2 regions of the Aquabacterium sp. G14 genome follow, and region 1 is predicted to be linked to the other one. Evidence: riboswitches for the same ligand, from Rfam matches in the RefSeq annotation. Region 1 holds a riboswitch; the other holds the start of a gene.
What was found. Region 1 has a riboswitch for thiamine pyrophosphate ahead of thiC (phosphomethylpyrimidine synthase ThiC). Riboswitches for the same ligand answer to the same signal wherever they lie in the genome.
Positions count from the first base shown of each region.

Region 2: another riboswitch for thiamine pyrophosphate. It lies ahead of WIT60_RS05420 (TonB-dependent siderophore receptor); the one in region 1 lies ahead of thiC (phosphomethylpyrimidine synthase ThiC).

Region 1 covers NZ_JBBEYB010000001.1:432,286-442,103, reverse strand. The annotation lists gene WIT60_RS01990 (UDP-N-acetylmuramoyl-tripeptide--D-alanyl-D-alanine ligase) at 1-9, opposite strand, end outside; gene WIT60_RS01985 (UDP-N-acetylmuramoyl-L-alanyl-D-glutamate--2,6-diaminopimelate ligase) at 6-1,526, opposite strand; gene WIT60_RS01980 (peptidoglycan D,D-transpeptidase FtsI family protein) at 1,526-3,388, opposite strand; gene ftsL (cell division protein FtsL) at 3,451-3,771, opposite strand; gene rsmH (16S rRNA (cytosine(1402)-N(4))-methyltransferase RsmH) at 3,768-4,826, opposite strand; gene mraZ (division/cell wall cluster transcriptional repressor MraZ) at 4,831-5,262, opposite strand; TPP riboswitch at 5,594-5,711, shown strand; gene thiC (phosphomethylpyrimidine synthase ThiC) at 5,869-7,794, shown strand; gene WIT60_RS01955 (FAD-dependent oxidoreductase) at 7,813-8,958, shown strand; gene thiS (sulfur carrier protein ThiS) at 8,951-9,172, shown strand; gene WIT60_RS01945 (thiazole synthase) at 9,175-9,818, shown strand, end outside.
Region 2 covers NZ_JBBEYB010000003.1:211,610-221,427, reverse strand. The annotation lists gene WIT60_RS05460 (nitrite/sulfite reductase) at 1-1,517, shown strand, start outside; gene WIT60_RS05455 (DUF934 domain-containing protein) at 1,542-2,048, shown strand; gene WIT60_RS05450 (phosphoadenylyl-sulfate reductase) at 2,063-2,830, shown strand; gene cysD (sulfate adenylyltransferase subunit CysD) at 2,863-3,825, shown strand; gene WIT60_RS05440 (sulfate adenylyltransferase subunit 1) at 3,825-5,150, shown strand; gene cobA (uroporphyrinogen-III C-methyltransferase) at 5,184-6,002, shown strand; gene fdxA (ferredoxin FdxA) at 6,070-6,393, shown strand; gene WIT60_RS05425 (NAD(P)/FAD-dependent oxidoreductase) at 6,408-7,487, shown strand; TPP riboswitch at 7,528-7,635, shown strand; gene WIT60_RS05420 (TonB-dependent siderophore receptor) at 7,717-9,818, shown strand, end outside.

The DNA.
Region 1 (9,818 bases):
TGCGCTCATGCGGCACCTCGCTGCATCAGGGCGGCCACGGCCTCGTCCACATCACTGAAAGGGGTTTTGACACCGGCCACTTCCTGCGTGGCCTCATGGCCCTTGCCGGCCAGCAGCACCACGTCAGCGGCGGCGGCTTCGCTCAGGGCGTAGCGGATCGCCTCGCGGCGGTCATCGATCACGTCCACGCGGTCACGGCCGGCCACCCCCGCCAGGATCTGAGACAGGATGAAGGCCGGGGATTCGCTGCGCGGGTTGTCGCTGGTCAGCACGACCTGGTCGGCGTACTGCTCGGCCACAGCCCCCATCATCGGACGCTTGATCGGGTCGCGGTCGCCGCCGCAGCCGAACACGCACCACAGCTTGCCACCGCGGGCTTCGGCCACCGGCCGCAAGGCGTTCAAGGCCTTCAGCAAGGCATCGGGCGTGTGGGCGTAGTCCACCAGCACCAAGGGCTGCCGAGCTTGCGCGGGCACCAGTTGCATGCGGCCTGGCACGGGCTGCAGGCCGCTGCAGGCCTGAGCGGCATCAGCCAGGGACACACCCTGGGCGCGCAAGGCACCCAGCACGGCCAAGAGATTGGACACATTGAAGCTGCCAATCACGGGGGCGTGCACCACAGCGCGGGCCACGATGTCATGCAAGGAGGGCGAACGCTCGACCACGGTGAAGCGCACACCTTGGACCTCATAGCTCAGATCCTGAGCCTCCAGGCGCACCGGCCCTTGCAAGCCATAGGTCCAGACATCGAGGTGGCGGCCGCGTGCGTGATCGGCCAGGCCCTGCCCCATCGGGTCATCCTGGTTGATGACCGCCGCCCTCAGGCCAGGCCAGTCGAACAGCGCGCGCTTGGCCAGCCAGTAGGCTTCCATGCTCTCGTGGTAGTCGAGGTGGTCTTGCGTGAAGTTGGTGAACTGGGCCACCGCGATGTGGGTGGCATGGAGGCGCAACTCCTCGATGCCGATCGACGAAGCCTCGATGGCCGCAGCCTTGAGACCCTGATCGACAAAGCGGCGGAAGGTGGCGTGCAAGGTGATCGGGTCCGGGGTGGTCAGGCCGGTGTGCACCACGGCGCCCACCTCGCCCACGCCCAGCGTACCGACCACGCCGCACGGCAGGCCCACGGCCGACAGCGCCTGGGCCGTCCACCACGATGTCGAGGTCTTGCCATTGGTACCGGTCACGGCCACCACCTGCAGGCTTGCACTGGGCTCACCGTAGAAGCCGTGGGCGATCTCGGCGCTGCGGGCCTTGAGGCCAGAAACGGCGGCCACGCGGGTGTCGTCAAACCCGAAAGCCTCCACACCCTCGGCCTCGACCAGGCAGGCGCGGGCCCCCTGGCTCAGGGCCTGCGCCACAAATGCACGGCCATCCCGGGCCGCACCGGGCCAGGCGATGAAGCCCACACCGACGTCGGCGCCTGCGGCGATCTGACGGCTGTCGACGGTCAAGGTGCTCACACCCTGGGCGCGCAACCAGGCCAGAGCCTCGGCCGTGTCAGACAAATGAAGAAGCGGTTGGCTCATCAGAAACTCTCCACTTCGCCGGGCTCATTCGAGATGATCTGGGACTGCACCTCGATGTCGGGCAAGACGTTCAGACGCTTGAGCGTCTGCTGAACGACCTGACTGAACACCGGGGCGGCCACCAGGCCACCGTAGTACATGCCATTGCTGGGCTCGTCCACCATCACCGCCACGACAATGCGCGGCTGGCTGATGGGGGCAATGCCCACGAACCACGAGCGATACTTGTTGCTGGCATAGCCGCGACCTTCCTGCTTGTGCGCTGTGCCCGTCTTGCCGCCCACGCTGTAACCGAGGGTCTGGGCTTTCGGTGCCGTGCCGCCAGGGCCGGTGGACAACTGCAACATCTCGCGCACCGCACGCGCCGTTTCGGGCGAGATCACGCGGGTGCCCCGCACGGGCACGAGATCGGCGTCGTGGCCAGGGGCCGGATGTGACGCGACCGCCTCCGGTCGGAAAGCGGTCTTGAAGGCAAGCGTGGGACGAGGGCCATCGCCCTCGGCAGTGAGCGGCGGCCGCTCCCCCTCCCCTTGATCCCGTTTGATCATGGTCATGGGGATCAACTCGCCATCGGAGGCAAAGATCGTGTACGCCTGCGCAATCTGGAACAGGCTGGAGGAGAGACCGTACCCGTAGCTCATCGTGACCTGCTCGATGCGCCGCCACGATTTGTACGGACGCAAGCGGCCGGTGACCGCGCCGGGGAAGCCCAGTTGGGGCTTCTTGCCCAAGCCCACGGCGGAGAACATCTCCCACATCTCCCGCGGCTGCATCATCAAGGCCATCTTGGCCGTGCCGACATTGCTGGACTTCTGGATGACCTGGGCCACCGTGAGATCGCCCTTCGGGTGGGTGTCCGAGATGGTCGAACCGTCGATGGTGAAGCGCCCCGAGGCCGTTTCCAGCACGGTGGTCGGCCGCACACGCCGGGTCTCCAGGGCCAGCGCGACCGTGATGGGTTTCATGGTCGAGCCGGGCTCGAAGGTGTCGGTCAGCGCGCGGTTGCGCAACTGCGCCCCCGTCAGGTTGCGGCGGTCTTCCGGGGTGTAGCTGGGCACGTTGGCCAGCGCCAGCACCTCGCCACGCACGGCGTCGAGCACGACCACACTGCCAGCCTTGGCCTTGTGCAATTTCACGGCATCGCGGATGCTCTGGTAGGCGTAAAACTGGATCTTCGCGTCCAGCGAGAGCTGCACCGCCTGGCCGTCTTCGGCCGGCACCAGCTCGCCCACCGACTCCACCGCACGGCCCAGGCGGTCCTTGATCACGTGGCGCGAGCCATCGCGGCCGGCCAGCTGGTTCTGGTAGGCCAGCTCGATGCCTTCCTGGCCCTCGTCTTCGATGTTGGTGAAGCCGACCACATGGGCCGCGGCCTCGCCTTCAGGGTACTGGCGCTTCCACTCGCGCAGCTCGTACACGCCCTTGATCTTGAGCGCGGCCACCGACTGCGCGACCTCGTCGTCCACCTTGCGGCGCAGCCAGACAAAGTTGGGGTTGGACTTCAGGCGCTTTTGCAGGTCAGCCTGCGGCATGTTCAGCAGACGGGCCAGCTCACGAACCTGTTCGGGCGTGGCCTTGAGGTCCTTGGGGATGGCCCACAGCGAGGGCGAGGGCACACTGGACGCCAGCAGCTCGCCATTGCGGTCGAGGATGCGCCCGCGGTTGGCCTGCAGCTCGATGCGACGCTCGTAGCGGTTGGCGCCCTGCTGCTGAAAGAAGTCGTTGTGGATGATCTGGATCCAGGCGGCGCGCCCGATCAGCACGGCGAAGCCCAGGCCAATGCCACCAATGAGGAACTTCACGCGCCACACGGGGGTGCGCGAGGCCAGCAGCGGGCTGGTGGCGTAGCGCATGGTGGGCATGGCCGCCGGCCCCTGCTTGCGCGGGCGGTGGAACAGGCGACGCCAGAGCTCGGACAGGCGGCTCATGGGGCCACCTCCTGCACCTTGGCAGGCGAGGACGACAAGACCTTGCCCGACTCGGACAGCGCCACATAGTGGGTGCGTGCCGGTGAGTTGTCGAACATCTTGAGCTTGTCGCGCGCGAGCTTTTCGACACGCAAGGGGGTGGCCTGAGCGCGCTTGTCAACCTGCAGGCGCTCGAATTCGATCTGCAACTCGCTGGCCTGGGCACGCGCCTTCTCCAGCGCCACGAACAGGCGACGCGATTCATGGCTGCTGCCAATGAGCCAGAAACTGCTCAGCAGCAAGGCCACGACGAGGGCGATGTTGAGACGCTGGGTCATCGACGCCCCCCTCGTCCACCGGCCTTCGCGCCCTTGGCTCCACCGGTCTTGCCGCGAGGCGCACGCCCACCGCCCACTTCAGGCTCGGGCGACCAAGGCACCTCGGTGCGTTCGGCCACACGCAGCACGGCCGAGCGCGAGCGCGGGTTGCCACTGACCTCGGCCTCGGAGGGCTTGATGCGACCGATGGCACGCAGCATCAGGGGCTTGGGCGCCGCAAACGGCACGCGGCGATCGACCTCGTCCTTGCTGTGCTTGGCAATGAAGGTCTTGACGATGCGGTCTTCCAGAGAGTGGAAGCTGATGACGGACAGACGTCCGCCCGGCGCCAGCATCTTCAGGGCAGAGGCCAGCGCGTCTTCGAGCTCCCCGAGCTCGCGGTTGACGTGAATCCGAAGAGCCTGGAAGGTACGGGTGGCGGGGTCTTGACCGACTTCACGGGTTTTGACCGTACGAGCCACGACCGCGGACAACTCGCCTGTGGTGCGCACAGGCTGGCCTTCATCGCGACGAGCGACAAGCGCCTTTGCAATGGGCCAAGCAAACCGTTCTTCTCCATAGGTGCGAATCACCTCCGTCAGTTCGTCGACCGAGGCCCGGGCCAGGAAATCGGCCGCGCTCTCGCCCTGAGTGGTGTCCATGCGCATGTCGAGCGGCGCATCGAAACGGAAACTGAACCCACGCTCAGGGTTGTCGATCTGGGGGGACGACACGCCGATGTCCATGAGCAAACCCTGCACCGGACCCAGACCCAGGTCGGCGATGACCTCGGCCCACGACGAGAACGGCGCGTGCACGATCTGGAAGCGCGGGTCGGTGATGGCATCGGGCCCCTGCGTGGCGTGGGCAATGGCCTCGGGGTCGCGGTCGAGCGCGATCAAGCGAGCCTCAGACCCCAGCTTCGACAGGATCAGACGCGAATGACCGCCGCGCCCGAAGGTGGCGTCCACGTAGACGCCCTGGGGGTGCGGACCGATGGCGGGATCCCACAAACCATCGACTGCCTCGTGCAGCAGAACGGTCCGATGCTGCCAAGGTGTAGTGACCTGTTGCATCGCGTCAGAAGGAGAAGTCCTGCAGCACGTCGGGCATGGCTTGCGCCATGACTTCGGCCTCGTGCGCGGCATAGCGCTGCGCGTCCCACAACTCGAAGTGGCTGCCCATGCCCAGCAGCATCACATCCTTGCTCAGGCCGGCAGCGGTGCGCAGTTCGGGGGCGACCAGCACACGGGAGGCGCCATCGATGTCCACATCCTGGGCATTGCCCAGAAAGATGCGCTTCCAGCCCGAGGCAGACATGGGCAAGGCAGCGACCTTGTCACGAAAGACCTCCCACGCTGGGCGCGGAAAGACCATCAGACAGCCTTCGGGGTGCTTGGTGAGGGTGAGCTGGCCATTGCACAGGGCCTGCAGGGCGTCGCGATGGCGCGCCGGGACGGCCAAGCGTCCCTTGGCGTCCAGCGACAGCGCTGATGCTCCCTGAAAGACCAGACTCACACAAAACCCCACGAATTTGCACTAAATCCCACTTTACCCGATGCCGGAGCTTCCGAACAGTCCAGAAGCGAAAAAATTCCAATGAAATCAAAGACTTACAGGTGATTTGAGCGCAAATTTGGCGAGAAAAAGTCGTTATGAATCAACAACCTGCGGATGGGTCTGGAAGTGCTGCTTGAGAAGCATCCCTCTTCCGCGTGGGGTAAACACCCCCCATGAACAGGTTCTGCCGGCCAGCCTTTGTGGGGCTGCTGTCCCTCACCCCGCCACGGTCGCTCGATCGGTTTCGCCGGCTTGTGCGCGCCGGCCGCGAGGACGTACACTGCGACCTGCTCCGGGGTGCGCCGCACACGCGATGTGTGTGGGCGCTGAGACGGCACCGTGCCGAACCCGCTGAACTTGATCCGGTTCATACCGGCGAAAGAAGAGCCGTCTCTGCCAGAAGCCCGTCCCGGAGCCGAAGGTGGATGCAGCCCTTCCAGCGCGCTGCATTCCGCCGCTGGCAAGGCCCCTGCTGCCCACCCTCGCCCATCTGTTGACGGCCTCTTGCGGCGTCCCTCGGAGCTTGTGTTGCCCACTTGCTGCCCAGGAGAGATGCCCATGAATGCCCCCGATCCGATCGTAGCCCAGCAGGCGCTGGCCGAATTGACCCGCCTGACGCGTGCGCCCCTGCCCGCGTCGCGCAAGGTGTACGTGACCGGGCACCATGCCGGTGTGCGCGTGCCAATGCGTGAGGTCAGCCTGAGCAACGGGGAATGCGTGAGCCTGTATGACAGCTCCGGCCCCTACACCGACCCGGCTGTCGACATCGACGTGACCCGTGGCTTGCCTCGCGTGCGTGAGGCCGCCGTGGTCGCCCGCGACGACACGCAGACTTATGCGGGTCGCGACGTACAGGCACGAGACGATGGCCTCCAACCCGGCGAGCGTCACGACGCACACATGGCCGCCTTGCGCGCGGCCACGGCAGGCTTGCAACGCACGCCACGCAGGGCGAAGGCGGGTGCCAACGTCACGCAGATGCACTACGCCCGCCGCGGCATCGTGACGCCCGAGATGGAGTTCGTCGCCCTGCGTGAGAACCAGCGTCGCCTGGACCAGGCGGAGGACTGGCGAGGCCACTACGGCGTGGACGCCGAACGCGAAAGCCGTCTGCGCGGCAACCCGATGGGCGCGACGATCCCGCGCGAGATCACACCGGAGTTCGTGCGCGACGAGGTGGCACGCGGCCGCGCCGTGATCCCGGCCAACATCAACCACACCGAACTGGAGCCGATGGTCATTGGCCGTAACTTCCTGGTGAAGGTCAATGCCAACATCGGCAACTCGGCGGTGACCTCGTCGATCGAAGAGGAAGTGGAAAAGCTGGTGTGGTCGATCCGCTGGGGCGCCGACACGGTGATGGACCTGTCCACCGGCAAGCACATCCACACCACGCGCGACTGGATCGTGCGCAACAGCCCGGTGCCGATCGGTACGGTACCCATCTACCAGGCGCTGGAAAAGGTGGGAGGTGTGGCCGAAGACCTCAGCTGGGCCATCTTCCGCGACACGCTGGTCGAGCAGGCCGAGCAGGGGGTGGACTATTTCACCATCCACGCAGGCCTGCGCCTGCCCTTCATCCACCTGACAGCCAGCCGGCGCACGGGTATCGTCTCGCGGGGCGGATCGATCCTGGCGAAGTGGTGCATCGCCCACCACCGCGAGAACTTCCTGTTCACGCACTTTGAAGAAATCTGCGAGATCATGAAGGCCTACGACGTGACCTTCTCACTGGGAGATGGTCTGCGCCCCGGCTCGCTGAGCGATGCCAATGACGAAGCGCAGTTCGCCGAGCTGAAGACGCTGGGCGAGTTGACCCAGATCGCCTGGCAGCACGACGTGCAGACCATGATCGAAGGCCCGGGCCATGTGCCGATGCACCTGATCCAGGCCAACATGGACGAGCAGCTCAAGCACTGCCATGAGGCGCCCTTCTACACCCTGGGCCCCTTGACCATCGACATTGCCCCGGGCTACGACCACATCGCGAGCGCCATTGGTGCGGCCATGATCGGCTGGATGGGCACGGCCATGCTCTGCTACGTGACCCCCAAAGAGCACCTGGGCCTGCCCAACCGCGACGATGTCAAACAGGGGCTGATCGCCTACAAGATCGCCGCGCACGCGGCCGACATCGCCAAGGGCCATCCGGGCGCTCGCGCCCGCGACGATGCGCTCTCGCAAGCGCGCTTCGAATTCCGCTGGCAGGACCAGTTCAACCTCGGGCTGGACCCGGAAACCGCGCGCGACTTCCACGACGAGACGCTGCCCAAGGACGCGGCCAAGGTCGCGCATTTCTGTTCGATGTGCGGCCCCAAGTTCTGCTCGATGAAGATCACCCAGGAGGTGCGCGACTTTGCCGCGGCGCAAGGCGTCAACGACCGCGAAGCCCTGGCCCTGGGCATGGCGGAGAAATCCGAGGTGTTCCGGCAGGTTGGCGGCGCGCTCTACATCCCGATCCAGCCTGCGGACGATCGCGCCTGAGCGGGCCGGGAGCCAAGGATGCCTTCCGACACCTTGATGCCGGCGCGCACACGCCGCGGCGCCGCACACATTGGCATTGCCGGCGCCGGACTGCTGGGACGCCTTCTGGCCTGGACCCTGTCCCGGCAGGGACATGCTGTCAGCGTGTTCGACCCCGCTCCTGGGCCGGCCCCCAGGTTTGACGGCCTCGGCGCCGCCGGCTTCACCGCCGCGGGCATGCTCAGCCCGCTGGCCGAGCTGGAAACCGCCGACCCCGAACTGGCGGCCCGCGGTTGGGACAGCCTGAGGCACTGGGAAGCGCTGTGCGCTGCGTGGGCCCGTCGGCGCAGCCCGGCCCCCCACTTTGCGCGGCAAGGCAGCCTGATGGTGACACACCGATCGGACCTGGGGGCCGCCCACCGCGTCCTGAATCGCTTGTGCGCACTGGCGCGGGCACAGGACTGGCCACAGCAGCCACACCCCCTGGATGCCCCGGCGCTGCGCGCCCTGGAGCCCGATCTGCACAGCAGCACAGGCCCGATGCATGCCTGGATGCTGCCCGGTGAAGGCCAGATCGACACCGTGCAAGCCCTGCAAACCTTGCAGGCAGACGCCGAGGGCGTGCAGTGGCACTGGCGCGCCACCGTCGAGACCGTGCGACCTGGCACGCTGGGACTGGCCGGTGAAGCCACGCTGCGGGGCTTCGATCAGGTCTTCGATGTCCGTGGGGTGGGCGCACGCCCTGAGTGCCCTGTGCGAGGCGTACGCGGCGAGCTCGTCTGGTTGCATGCGCCCGGCGTGGACTTGCGACGGCCGGTGCGCCTGCTGCACCCCCGACACCGGGTCTACATCGTCCCACGTCCAGGCGACCTCGTGCTGGTGGGGGCCAGCGAACTGGAGAGTGAAGACCGCTCTGCGATGTCTTTGCGCAGCGCCGTCGAGTTGATGGCGGCCGCCCACAGCGTGCTGCCCGGTCTTGCCGAAGCACGCATTGTGCGGATGGACACCAACCTGCGCCCAGCCTTGCCCGACAACCGGCCAGAGATCCACACAGAAACGGGCCTCACCCGGATCAACGGCCTGTACCGCCACGGCTGGCTGCTGGCGCCGTCTCTGGTGCACGAGGCGCTCACCCACCTCCAGTTGATCCCCGATACGTCCACCTTGTTGCCCCACCATGGCTGAACACATCACCATCCAGACCGATCAAGGTGCGTTGCGACTGCCTTGCGGCAGCACCCTTGATGACGCACTGGCTCATCTTTTGAGCCCACATCAACACCCTCAGCAGGTTGCCACGGCAGTCAATGGCCGATTCGTGCCACGCGGTGAGCGGCATCTTCACGTTTTGGCAGAGGGCGACACCGTGTTGTGCTTTGCCCCCATCACCGGAGGTTGAACATGACATCCCTCACCCTGCCCGACACCTGGCGCATTGGCGACACCGTGCTGCACAGCCGCTTCCTGCTGGGCACCGCAGGCTACCCTTCCCCCGAGGTGCTGCGCCAAGCCATCGAGGCCTCCGGCAGCCAGGTGCTGACGCTGGGCCTCAAGCGCACGCTGGGGTCGCACGAGGGTCGCGATAACGGCTTCGTGCAGATCATCCGAGACACCGCGCGGGCGCACGGTGCGCACCTGCTCCCCAACACGGCCGGCTGTCGCAGCGCCCAAGAAGCCATCACCCTGGCCCACATGGCGCGCGAGCTGTTGGGGACCCACTGGATCAAGCTGGAGGTGGTGGGTGACGAACACACCTTGCAGCCAGACCCTTTCGAACTGGTCGCGGCCGCCGCACAGCTCACCCGCGATGGCTTTGAGGTGCTGCCCTATTGCACCGATGACCTGGTCAGCGCGCATCGGCTGATCGATGCCGGCTGCCGCATTCTGATGCCCTGGGCCGCCCCCATCGGCTCCGGCATGGGCCTGCTCAATCCCTGGGCGCTGCGCACCCTGCGGGCGCGATTGCCCGACGTCACACTGGTTGTGGATGCCGGCCTGGGTGCGCCCTCACATGCGGCGGCGGCGATGGAGTTGGGCATGGACGC
Region 2 (9,818 bases), on a different contig from region 1:
CTGCGCAGATCCGCCAGCTCGCGCGCATCGCCCGCGAGCACGACCGCGGCTACGCCCACTTCACCACGCGCCAGAACGTGCAGTTCAACTGGATTCCGTTGACACAAAGCGCCGACGTGATGGACCTGCTGGCCGACGTCAACATGCACGGCATCCAGACTTCGGGCAACTGCATCCGCAACATCACGGCCGACGCCATGGTGGGCGTGGCTGAGGATGATCTGATCGATGCGCGCCCGTATTGCGAGGTGCTGCGTCAGTGGTCCACCCTGCATCCCGAGTTCGCTTTCTTGCCCCGCAAGTTCAAGATCGCTGTCAACGGTGCCAAGGAAGACCGCGCAGCCACGTTCTGGCACGACATCGGCTTGCATCTGGTGAAGAACGACGCTGGCGAAGTGGGTTTCCGCGTGCTGGTGGGCGGTGGCATGGGCCGCACACCCATCACGGCCAGCGAGATCAACGCCTTCGTGCCTTGGCAGCAGATTCTGGTCTACATAGAAGCGATTGTGCGTGTGTACAACCGCTACGGTCGCCGCGACAACATGTACAAGGCCCGCATCAAGATCTTGGTGAAGGCCGAAGGCCAGAAGTTCTTTGACCAGGTCAATGAAGAGTTCCAGAACATCCTCACCCGCGACGTGGACGGTGCGGCTCACCTGATCCCGCAGGCCGAGTTTGACCGTGTGAACGCCAGCTTCGCCTTTCCGGCTGCAGTGCAGGCCCATGTGCCGGCTGGCAACGGCCTGCCGGCCGACGCCTCGGACGCCGAGCGCAAGCAGTTTGCCAAGTGGCTGGAGCGCAATGTGCGCGGCCACAAGGTGCAAGGCTACAAGAACGTGACGCTGTCGGTGAAGCGCCCCGGCCAGGCGCCTGGCGACGTGACCGACACACAGATGGACGCGATCGCCGACATGGCTGACCGCTTCAGCTGCGGTGAGTTGCGCGTGACGCATGACCAGAATGCCCTGCTGCCCTTCGTGCGCGAAGAAGACCTGTACGCCCTGTGGCAAGCCGCCAAGGCCGCCACACTGGCTTCGCCCAACATCGGTCTGCTGAGCGACATGATCGCCTGCCCCGGAGGCGACTTCTGTGCCCTGGCCAACGCCCGCTCCATCCCCATCGCCAACGACTTGATCGCGCGCTACCAGGACCTGGACGAGCTGTACGACATTGGTGACATCGACCTGCACATCTCAGGTTGCATCAACTCCTGCGGCCACCACCACAGCGGCCACATCGGCATTCTGGGCGTGGACAAGGATGGTTCGGAGTGGTACCAGGTGACGCTGGGTGGCTCGGACGGTTCCGACCATGCCCCCACCAGCGTGGCTGGCAAGGTGATTGGCCCTTCGTTCTCGGCCGATGAGGTCACGGACGTGATTGAAGCGGTGATCGAAACCTACCGTGCGCAGCGTTCGGCCAACGAGAAGTTCATCGACACGGTCAAGCGTGTGGGCATTGAGCCATTCAAGACCGCTGCCAATGCCGTGCGTCGCACCACCGCCAAAGCAGCCTGATTCAGCCTCGCAGAAGGACACAGTATGAAATTCGTCGACATTCACCATGACCAGTGGCACACCGTGGGCGGTGAAGATGGCCCGGTGTCGCACCCGCCGATCAAGAGCTACAGCCTGCTGACGCTGGCCCAGTGGCACGCCGTGCGCGAGCAATGGCCTGCACCAGGCACCCATGATCACAAGCCTGTGGGCGTGATCGTGTCCAACGACACCGATATCGAAACGCTGGAAGCCGACGTGCCCAAGCTGTCGCTCGTGGTGTTGAACTTCCCGAAATGGGTGGACGGCCGCGCTTACACGCAAGCCCATATCCTGCGTTCGCGTTACCGTTTTCAGGGTGAGATCCGCGCCACTGGCGAGGTGCTGGTAGACATGATGCCACTGCTCAAGCGTACCGGCTTTGATGCCGTGGTGCTGCGCGCGGACCAGGATCGTGTGGCGGCCGAGCGCGCGTTGGGGTTCTTCACAGCGCGTGGCCACTACCAAGGTGACGTGCAGGTGACCAAGCCCGTGTTCGCCCGTTCGGTGTAAGCAGGGAGCGCAACATGAGCGAAACCTCTTCCTTGATCGGTGGCCCGGCGCCGGCGGGTTCGGCCATCACGCTGTACAACCATCCCAGCGCCGACTACGCGGCCAAGGTGCACGCCACCATCGAGTTGCTGAAGGCTGCTGCCATTGAGCACCCTGGCAAGGTCGTGCAGGCGACCAGCCTGGGCGTGGAAGACATGATCGTGACCGATCTGATCGCCCGCCACCAGTTGCCGATTGCGATTGGCACCTTGGAAACTGGCATGCTCCATGCCGAAACGGCCGCGCTGATCGGCACCATCGAGACGCACTATGCCGACGCCGGCATCCACGTCGAGGTGTACAAGCCTGTGAACGAGGCCGTGATCGAGTTCGTGGGCAAGCACGGTGAGAAGGCGATGTATGAAAGCATCGACCTGCGCAAGGCCTGCTGTGGCATCCGCAAGCTGGAGCCGCTGGGTCGCATGCTGTCCGAGCGAAGTGCCTGGATCACCGGCCTGCGCCGTGAGCAGTCGAACAACCGTGGCGACATGGCCGCGCGCGAACAAGACGACAAGGGCCGCACCAAGTTCAACCCGCTCATCGAGTGGACTTGGGGTGACGTGTGGCACTACGTGTCGGTGAACCACGTGCCTTACAACCCGCTGCACGACCAGTTCATGCCCAGCATCGGTTGTGCGCCCTGCACGCGCGCCATCGCTGTGGGCGAGGACTTCCGTGCCGGCCGCTGGTGGTGGGAGGACGAAAAGGCCAAAGAATGCGGCCTGCACGTCCACCAGAAGTGACCCGCACGACATGATTCAAGAGTGAGAAAACAATGAACGCCCCTGTGAATGTGAACCAACTGTTGGCGGATGTGGACCACCGCCACCTGGACGCGCTGGAAGAAGAGGCCATCTTCATCCTGCGTGAAGTGGCTGCCAGCTTCGAGCGTCCGGGCCTGCTGTTCTCCAGCGGCAAGGACTCGTGCGTGGTGCTGCACCTGGCCGAGAAGGCCTTCAAGATGAAGAACCCGGAAACGGGCAAGCTCGAAGGCAAACTGCCCTTCCCGCTGCTGCACGTGGACACCGGCCACAACTTCCCGGAAGTGATCGAGTTCCGCGAGCAGCGCGTGGCTGAAATCGGTGAGCGCCTGATCGTGGCGCACATGGAAGACTCCATCAAGCGTGGCACCGTGCGCCTGGCGCACCCGCTGGAATCGCGCAACGGCCACCAGACCGTGACGCTGCTGGAGGCCATCGAAGACAACCGCTTCGACTGCCTGATTGGCGGCGCCCGCCGTGACGAAGAGAAGGCCCGCGCGAAAGAGCGCATTTTCTCGCACCGCGACAGCTTCGGCCAATGGCAGCCCAAGGAACAGCGCCCTGAGCTGTGGAACCTGTTCAACACCCGCATCAAGCCGGGCGAGCACTTCCGCGCCTTCCCCATCTCGAACTGGACCGAGCTGGACGTGTGGCTCTACATCGCCCGCGAGAACATCCCGCTGCCGGGCATCTACTTCAAGCACCCCCGCCAAGTGATGCGCCGCAAGGGCCTGCTGGTGCCGCTGACCGATGTGACGCCAGCGCTGGAAGGCGAAACCATCGAAACGGTGGACGTGCGCTTCCGCACCGTGGGTGACATGACCTGCACCTGCCCGGTGGAGAGCGATGCTGCCAGCCCGGAAGACATCGTTGCTGAAACCCTGCACGTGACCGTGAGCGAGCGTGGCGCCACCCGCATGGACGACCGCACGTCCGAGGCCTCGATGGAGCGCCGCAAGAAGGAAGGTTATTTCTGATGAGCACCGTGATTCACAACGAAGCCAGCGCCGAACTGGCGCACAAGGCCCTGCGCTTCCTGACCGCTGGCAGCGTGGACGATGGCAAGAGCACCCTGATCGGCCGCCTGCTGTTTGACAGCCGCGCCATCCTGGCCGACCAGCTCGACGCGCTGGAAAAGCGCGCTGCCGGCGCCCCGATCGACCTGTCGCTGCTGACCGACGGCCTGGAAGCCGAGCGCGAGCAAGGCATCACCATCGACGTGGCCTATCGCTACTTTGCGACCAAGACCCGCAAGTTCATCATTGCTGACGCCCCTGGCCACGAGCAGTACACCCGCAACATGGTGACGGCTGCCGCCGGCTCGGACGCCGCCGTGGTGCTGGTGGACATCACCAAGATCGACTGGAAGGCGTCGCCCGTGCCGCTGCTGGCGCAAACCCGTCGCCACAGCCTGCTGGCCAACCTGCTGCGCGTGCCGAACATCGTGTTCGCCATCAACAAGCTGGACGCCATTGAGCAAGACACCGAAACCGCGTTCAACAACGTGAAGGCCTCGCTGGAAGCCTTTGCCGAGCAAGCGGGCATCGTCAACAAGGGTGTGATCCCAGTGTCGGCCCTGCGTGGCGACAACGTGACCACCCCGAGCGCCAACTGGCCCTGGTACCAGGGCCCCACCCTGCTGCAGGTGCTGGAACAGCTGCCGCCGAGCGACGAACGCCACGACGGCGCTCTGCTCCACCCCGTGCAGTATGTGACCCGCGACAGCGTGGGCGAAGGCGAAGCCACGGCTTCAGGCACAGGTCACCAGTACCGCGCATTCTGGGGTCGCATCGCCCACGGTGCCGTGCAGGCCGGTGACGAAGTGCAGATCTTCCCCTCGGGCGAGACCGCCATCGTGGCCGAAGTGCGCCACTCGGCCCTGGTCGTGGACCGCTGCGAAGCGGGTCAGTCGGCCGGCATCGTGCTGGACCGCCAGGTCGACATCTCGCGCGGCGACTGGATCCACACCCCCGGCAGCATCAAGCCCACCGCCGAGTTCAGCGCTACGCTGGCCTGGCTGGACACCGAACCTGCCGTGGTCGGCCGCAAGTACTGGGTGCGCCATGGCAACCGCTGGGTGCAAGCTCGCATCACCGCGATCGACAACCGCCTGGACATCCATACCCTGGCCGACCAGGATGCGCATGAGTTGGCGGTCAACGAGATCGGCACCGTGCAAATCCAGACGCAGCAACCGCTGCCGGTGGAAGCCTACGTGGACAACCGCGTGGGCGGTGCCCTGATCGTGGTGGACCCAACCACCAACCGCACCAGCGGCGCGCTGCTGGTCAAGGCTGCCTGATCGCGCGGCCCGGGTCTTGCTGGAGAAGGCGTCATGACTGATACTCGCTCGACCCCTGCTTCGTCCTCCTGCGCCCGTGTCGTCTTCATCGGCGCCGGGCCTGGAGAAGCCGACCTGATCACCGTGCGTGGCGCCCGCTTGTTGGCTCAGGCCAAGGTGGTGCTGTTCGACGCCCTGGCCGACCCAACACTGCGTGATCTGGCACCCGACGCCGAATGGGTGGACGTCGGCAAGCGCGGTTTTTCCGGCAAGCCAGGCAGCGACTTCAACGGCCAGACCCGCATCAACCACCTGCTGGTGGAACATGCGCGCGCCGTGGGTGCCCAATTTGGTGCCGATGCCATCGTGGCGCGGCTCAAAGGGGGCGACCCCAGCCTGTTTGGTCGCCTGGAAGAGGAGTTGAGCGCCTTGCGTGACGCGCAGATCAGCACCGAAGTGGTGCCGGGCGTGACCTCCGCGCTGGCAGCGGCCGCGGCCACCCGGCGCCCTTTGACCCGACGTGGCACCGGCCGCAGCGTCAGCTTCACCACCGCGATGACCCGCACGGGTGACCTGAAGTGCGGCATGGGCCCAGGGCAACGCGCCGACACCGAGGTGTTTTACATGGCGGGGCGTCAACTGGGCCCTCTGGGCAAAGGTTTGCTGGATGCCGGCTGGCCTGCCGACACCTTGGTGAGCGTCGTGTCGCGGGCGGGATGGCCCGATATGCGCCACACCCTGCACCGTGTGGGCACCCTGGACGAGGCCAGCGCCATCCACGCCGGACGCCCCACTTTGGTGATCGTTGGCGCTGGCGCCACTGAAATTCCTGAACAACCCTTGACCCATATCGCCCTTTGCGGCGAAGGCTGATCAAGGTGGGGCGTGTTTGCCCCGGTAAAATCCGATATTCACCTTTAACCGATACAAGAGACCTGACATGACCCACGTCGTCACCGAAGCCTGCATCAAATGCAAATACACGGACTGTGTGGACGTGTGCCCGGTGGACTGCTTCCGCGAAGGCCCCAACTTCCTGGTCATCGATCCCGACGAGTGCATTGACTGCGCCGTGTGCATCCCCGAGTGCCCTGCCAACGCCATCCTCCCCGAGGAAGATGTGCCGGGCAACCAGCAGCAGTTCATCCAGATCAACGCCGACCTGGCCAAGACCTGGCCCAGCATCACCAAACGCAAAGACCCCCTGCCCGACGCCGACGAGTGGAAGGACAAGACGGGCAAGCTGGGCGATCTGATCCGCTGAGCGGAGCGGTGAACATGCCGTCGAGGGTGGACACCGATGCCGTGGTCATCGGGGCCGGACCGGTGGGCCTGTTTCAGGTCTTCCAGTTGGGCCTGCTGGGCTTGAAGTCCCACCTCATCGACGTGCTGCCTGAAGTCGGTGGCCAGTGCGTGGCGCTGTACCCCGACAAACCCATTTACGACGTTCCCGGCGTGCCGCTGTGCACTGGCCGGGAATTGGCGCGGCTGCTCCTGACACAGGCGCGGCCTTTCTTGCCTCTGGATGTGGCGTCCGGCCAGTGCGAACAGGTTCACCTGGGGCATCTGGTCAGTGAGTTGCAGGTGGAAGGCGATGGGTGCTTTGTGGTGCGCACCGACCAAGGGCTGCAGTTGCGAGCTCGCTCGGTGTTCGTGGCCGCGGGCGCTGGGGCGTTCGTCCCCCGCACGCTCAACCTGCCCGCGCTGGAAGGGGCGAAGAACGTCCACTACCACTTGGACGACACCACGATTGGGGCTTTGGCCGGCCGGCATGTGGTGATTTCCGGGGGCGGAGATGAGGCGCTCGGTGCGGCCCTATCCCTGTCTGCCTTGCCTGACAGCGTGCAGCCCTCTGAATTGACACTGCTCCATCGACGAGACCAATTTCAAGCAGAGCCGGAGTTGGATGCTCAGGTCCGCCACTTGTTGACATCGGGCCGGCTGAAGCTGGTGGTGGGCATGCCCACCGATGCGCTCGTGCAAGATGGCCGGGCCCGGTCTGTGACCGTGCTCGGCGCAGACAGTGTCCCCCGAGAGTTGACGTTCGATCACCTGCTGGTGCGCCAGGGTATGAGCCCGAAGCTCGGGCCTGTGAGTCAGTGGGGGATGAGTCTGGATCGCAAGCAGGTGAGCGTATCCGCCGCGACCTTTGAAAGCAGCACGGCGGGCATTTACGCCGTGGGGGACATCAACACCTACCCCGGCAAAAAGCGCCTGCTACTGTGTGGCTTCCACGAAGCCACCTTGGCCGCCCATGCGGCTGCCGCGGCCTTGAACCCAGAGGCGCCGCAACACCTGCTGTACACCACGACGAGCCCCCTGTTGCACCAACGCCTGGGCGTTCTGCAGGGACATTGAGCCCGCACTTCCGGACAGTGCCCGACTGGGCATAGAATGCGACCTTCGCTAGGGGTGCGTTGCCGATGTGGACATCGGTACACGCTGAGAGAGTCCCTTTGAACCTGAACGAGGTCATCCTCGCGTAGGGAAGCACAAGCCGAAGCCAGACACGCCTGCACAGGTGTGTCTGCGCTCGCTGCAGCCCCACCGAGACGCCTCATCTGTCTTTGCCGCGGAGCTGTACAGAATGCGTCGTTTTTCTTCCCCCTTCACTCATCGCCGTCTGGCCCTGACACCATTGGCCGCGGCGGCCTGCTGGCTGTGCGTCAGCCTGAGTGCCCAGGCGCAAAGCGCCAACGATGAGGCATCCACCCTGCCCTCCGTGGGCGTGAGCGCTTCGGCCAAACGCCAGGCCAAGGCCAGCATTGCCGGACTGGGCGACGGCCCAGCGTGGCAGCAACCCGTGCAAGCCCAAACCTTCAGTGAAGAAATGCTGAAGGATGCGCAGGTGACGCGGCTGGCCGACTTGACCAAGCTGGATGCGAGTGTGAGCGATGGCTACAACACTGTGGGCTACATCGACACGCTGACCGTGCGTGGATTCACACTGGACAACGCTTACAACTACCGACGCGAAGGCCTGCCCATCAGCGCTGAAACGCGAATCGGTCTGGACAACAAGTCGGGGCTGGAGGTGTTCAAGGGCACCAGCGGCATCCAGGCTGGCGTCAGTTCACCAGGGGGCATGGTCAATCTGCTGGTCAAGCGCCCCGAAGGACGCACCCGGACCGCAACATTCTCACTGGACAGTTCTGGCAGCGTCCTCGGCGCCGTGGACATAGGTGACCGCTTCGGCGAGCAACGCCAATGGGGCGTGCGCGTGAATGCGGCCATTGAGCGCCTGAACAGTCCGGTGGACGCCAGCGAAGGTCATCGGCGTCTCGCTGCAATCGCCGTCGACCATGTGCTCAAGCCTGGGCAGATCCTGGAAGCAGAGTTGGAGCACAGCTACACCAGTCAGCCCAGCATCCCGGGTTTCAGCATGTTGGGTTCCGTGTTGCCCTCGGCCAGTGCCATCGATCCAGGCATCAACCTCAACAACCAGCCCTGGACGCAAGCAAGCCAGTTCCGCGGCACGACGGGGTCTGTTCGGCTGAAAAGTGACTGGGGACAAGGCTGGCGCAGCACCATCAGCTATGGCGCTCAGTATCTGAAATCGAACGACCGGGCGGCCTTTCCCTCAGGTTGCGATGCGGAGGGCGTGTACGACCGTTACTGCGCCGACGGCACCTTCGACGTGTATGACTTCCGCTCAGATGATGAAAGCCGGACCACCCGCGCCTTGCTGGCGCAGTTGGAAGGCAAGGTCGAAACCGGGCCAGTGAAGCACGATGTCGGCGTGTCCTTCCTGCGCAGTGTTCACTTCAGTGACCTGCACATGGCATCGTTCAACTATCCGCCAGTCGGGACGGGCAACATCACCGGCAACTTCCCTGATCTGCCTGCTGACCCTTCGCTACAGTATCCCAACACCGACCGGCATGAGCGCAGTTCCGAAGTGACGTTGCGTGACGCAATGCAGTGGGGTGACTGGCGTGCCTGGGTGGGGCTGCGGCACAGTCAGATCCGCCGACAAGCCATTCGTGCCGACTACAGCTTTGTGACGCCTGTGCTCCACAAGACCGCCAACACCCCATGGGCTGCACTGGGCTACACCATCGCTCCGCAAACACAGGCCTACGTGAGTTGGGGCGAGGGCATTGAGTTGATGTACGCCCCGCGCAAGACTGCAAACGCCGGCGCCCCCCTGCCCTTGTTCAAGAGCCGCCAGACGGAGATTGGCGTGAAGGGGCAAACGCAGGGTGAGCATGGCGTGCACAACTGGAGCCTGGCGGCATTCCGCATCAGCAAGCCCGAAGGCGCGACAACCCCCACAGATGTTTACGTGATGGACGGACGCTCCCAGCACCTGGGCTTGGAAGCGTCCTGGCAGGGGCGTCAAGGCCCCTGGGCTTGGGCAAGCAGCGTCATGCTGTTGGATGCCAAGCGCAAGGACAGCATGTACGCGGCCAATCTGGCGCCAACCAATGTACCGGACCGCTTGATCAAACTGTCCGGCGCCTACACGTTCAAGGGGCCTTTGGCTTTGACCGCACAAGCTGACATCGTGCACGAAGGTCGTCGTTGGGTGGATGTGGCCAACACCACACGCACGCCTGCGTGGACTCGCACGGATCTGAGCCTTCGCGCAACGCAAGGTTGGCAAGGTCAGACCATCACTTGGCGTCTGGCAGTTCAGAATCTGTTTGACAAGCGTGCGTGGCGTGAAGCCCCCAACAGTTTCGATCA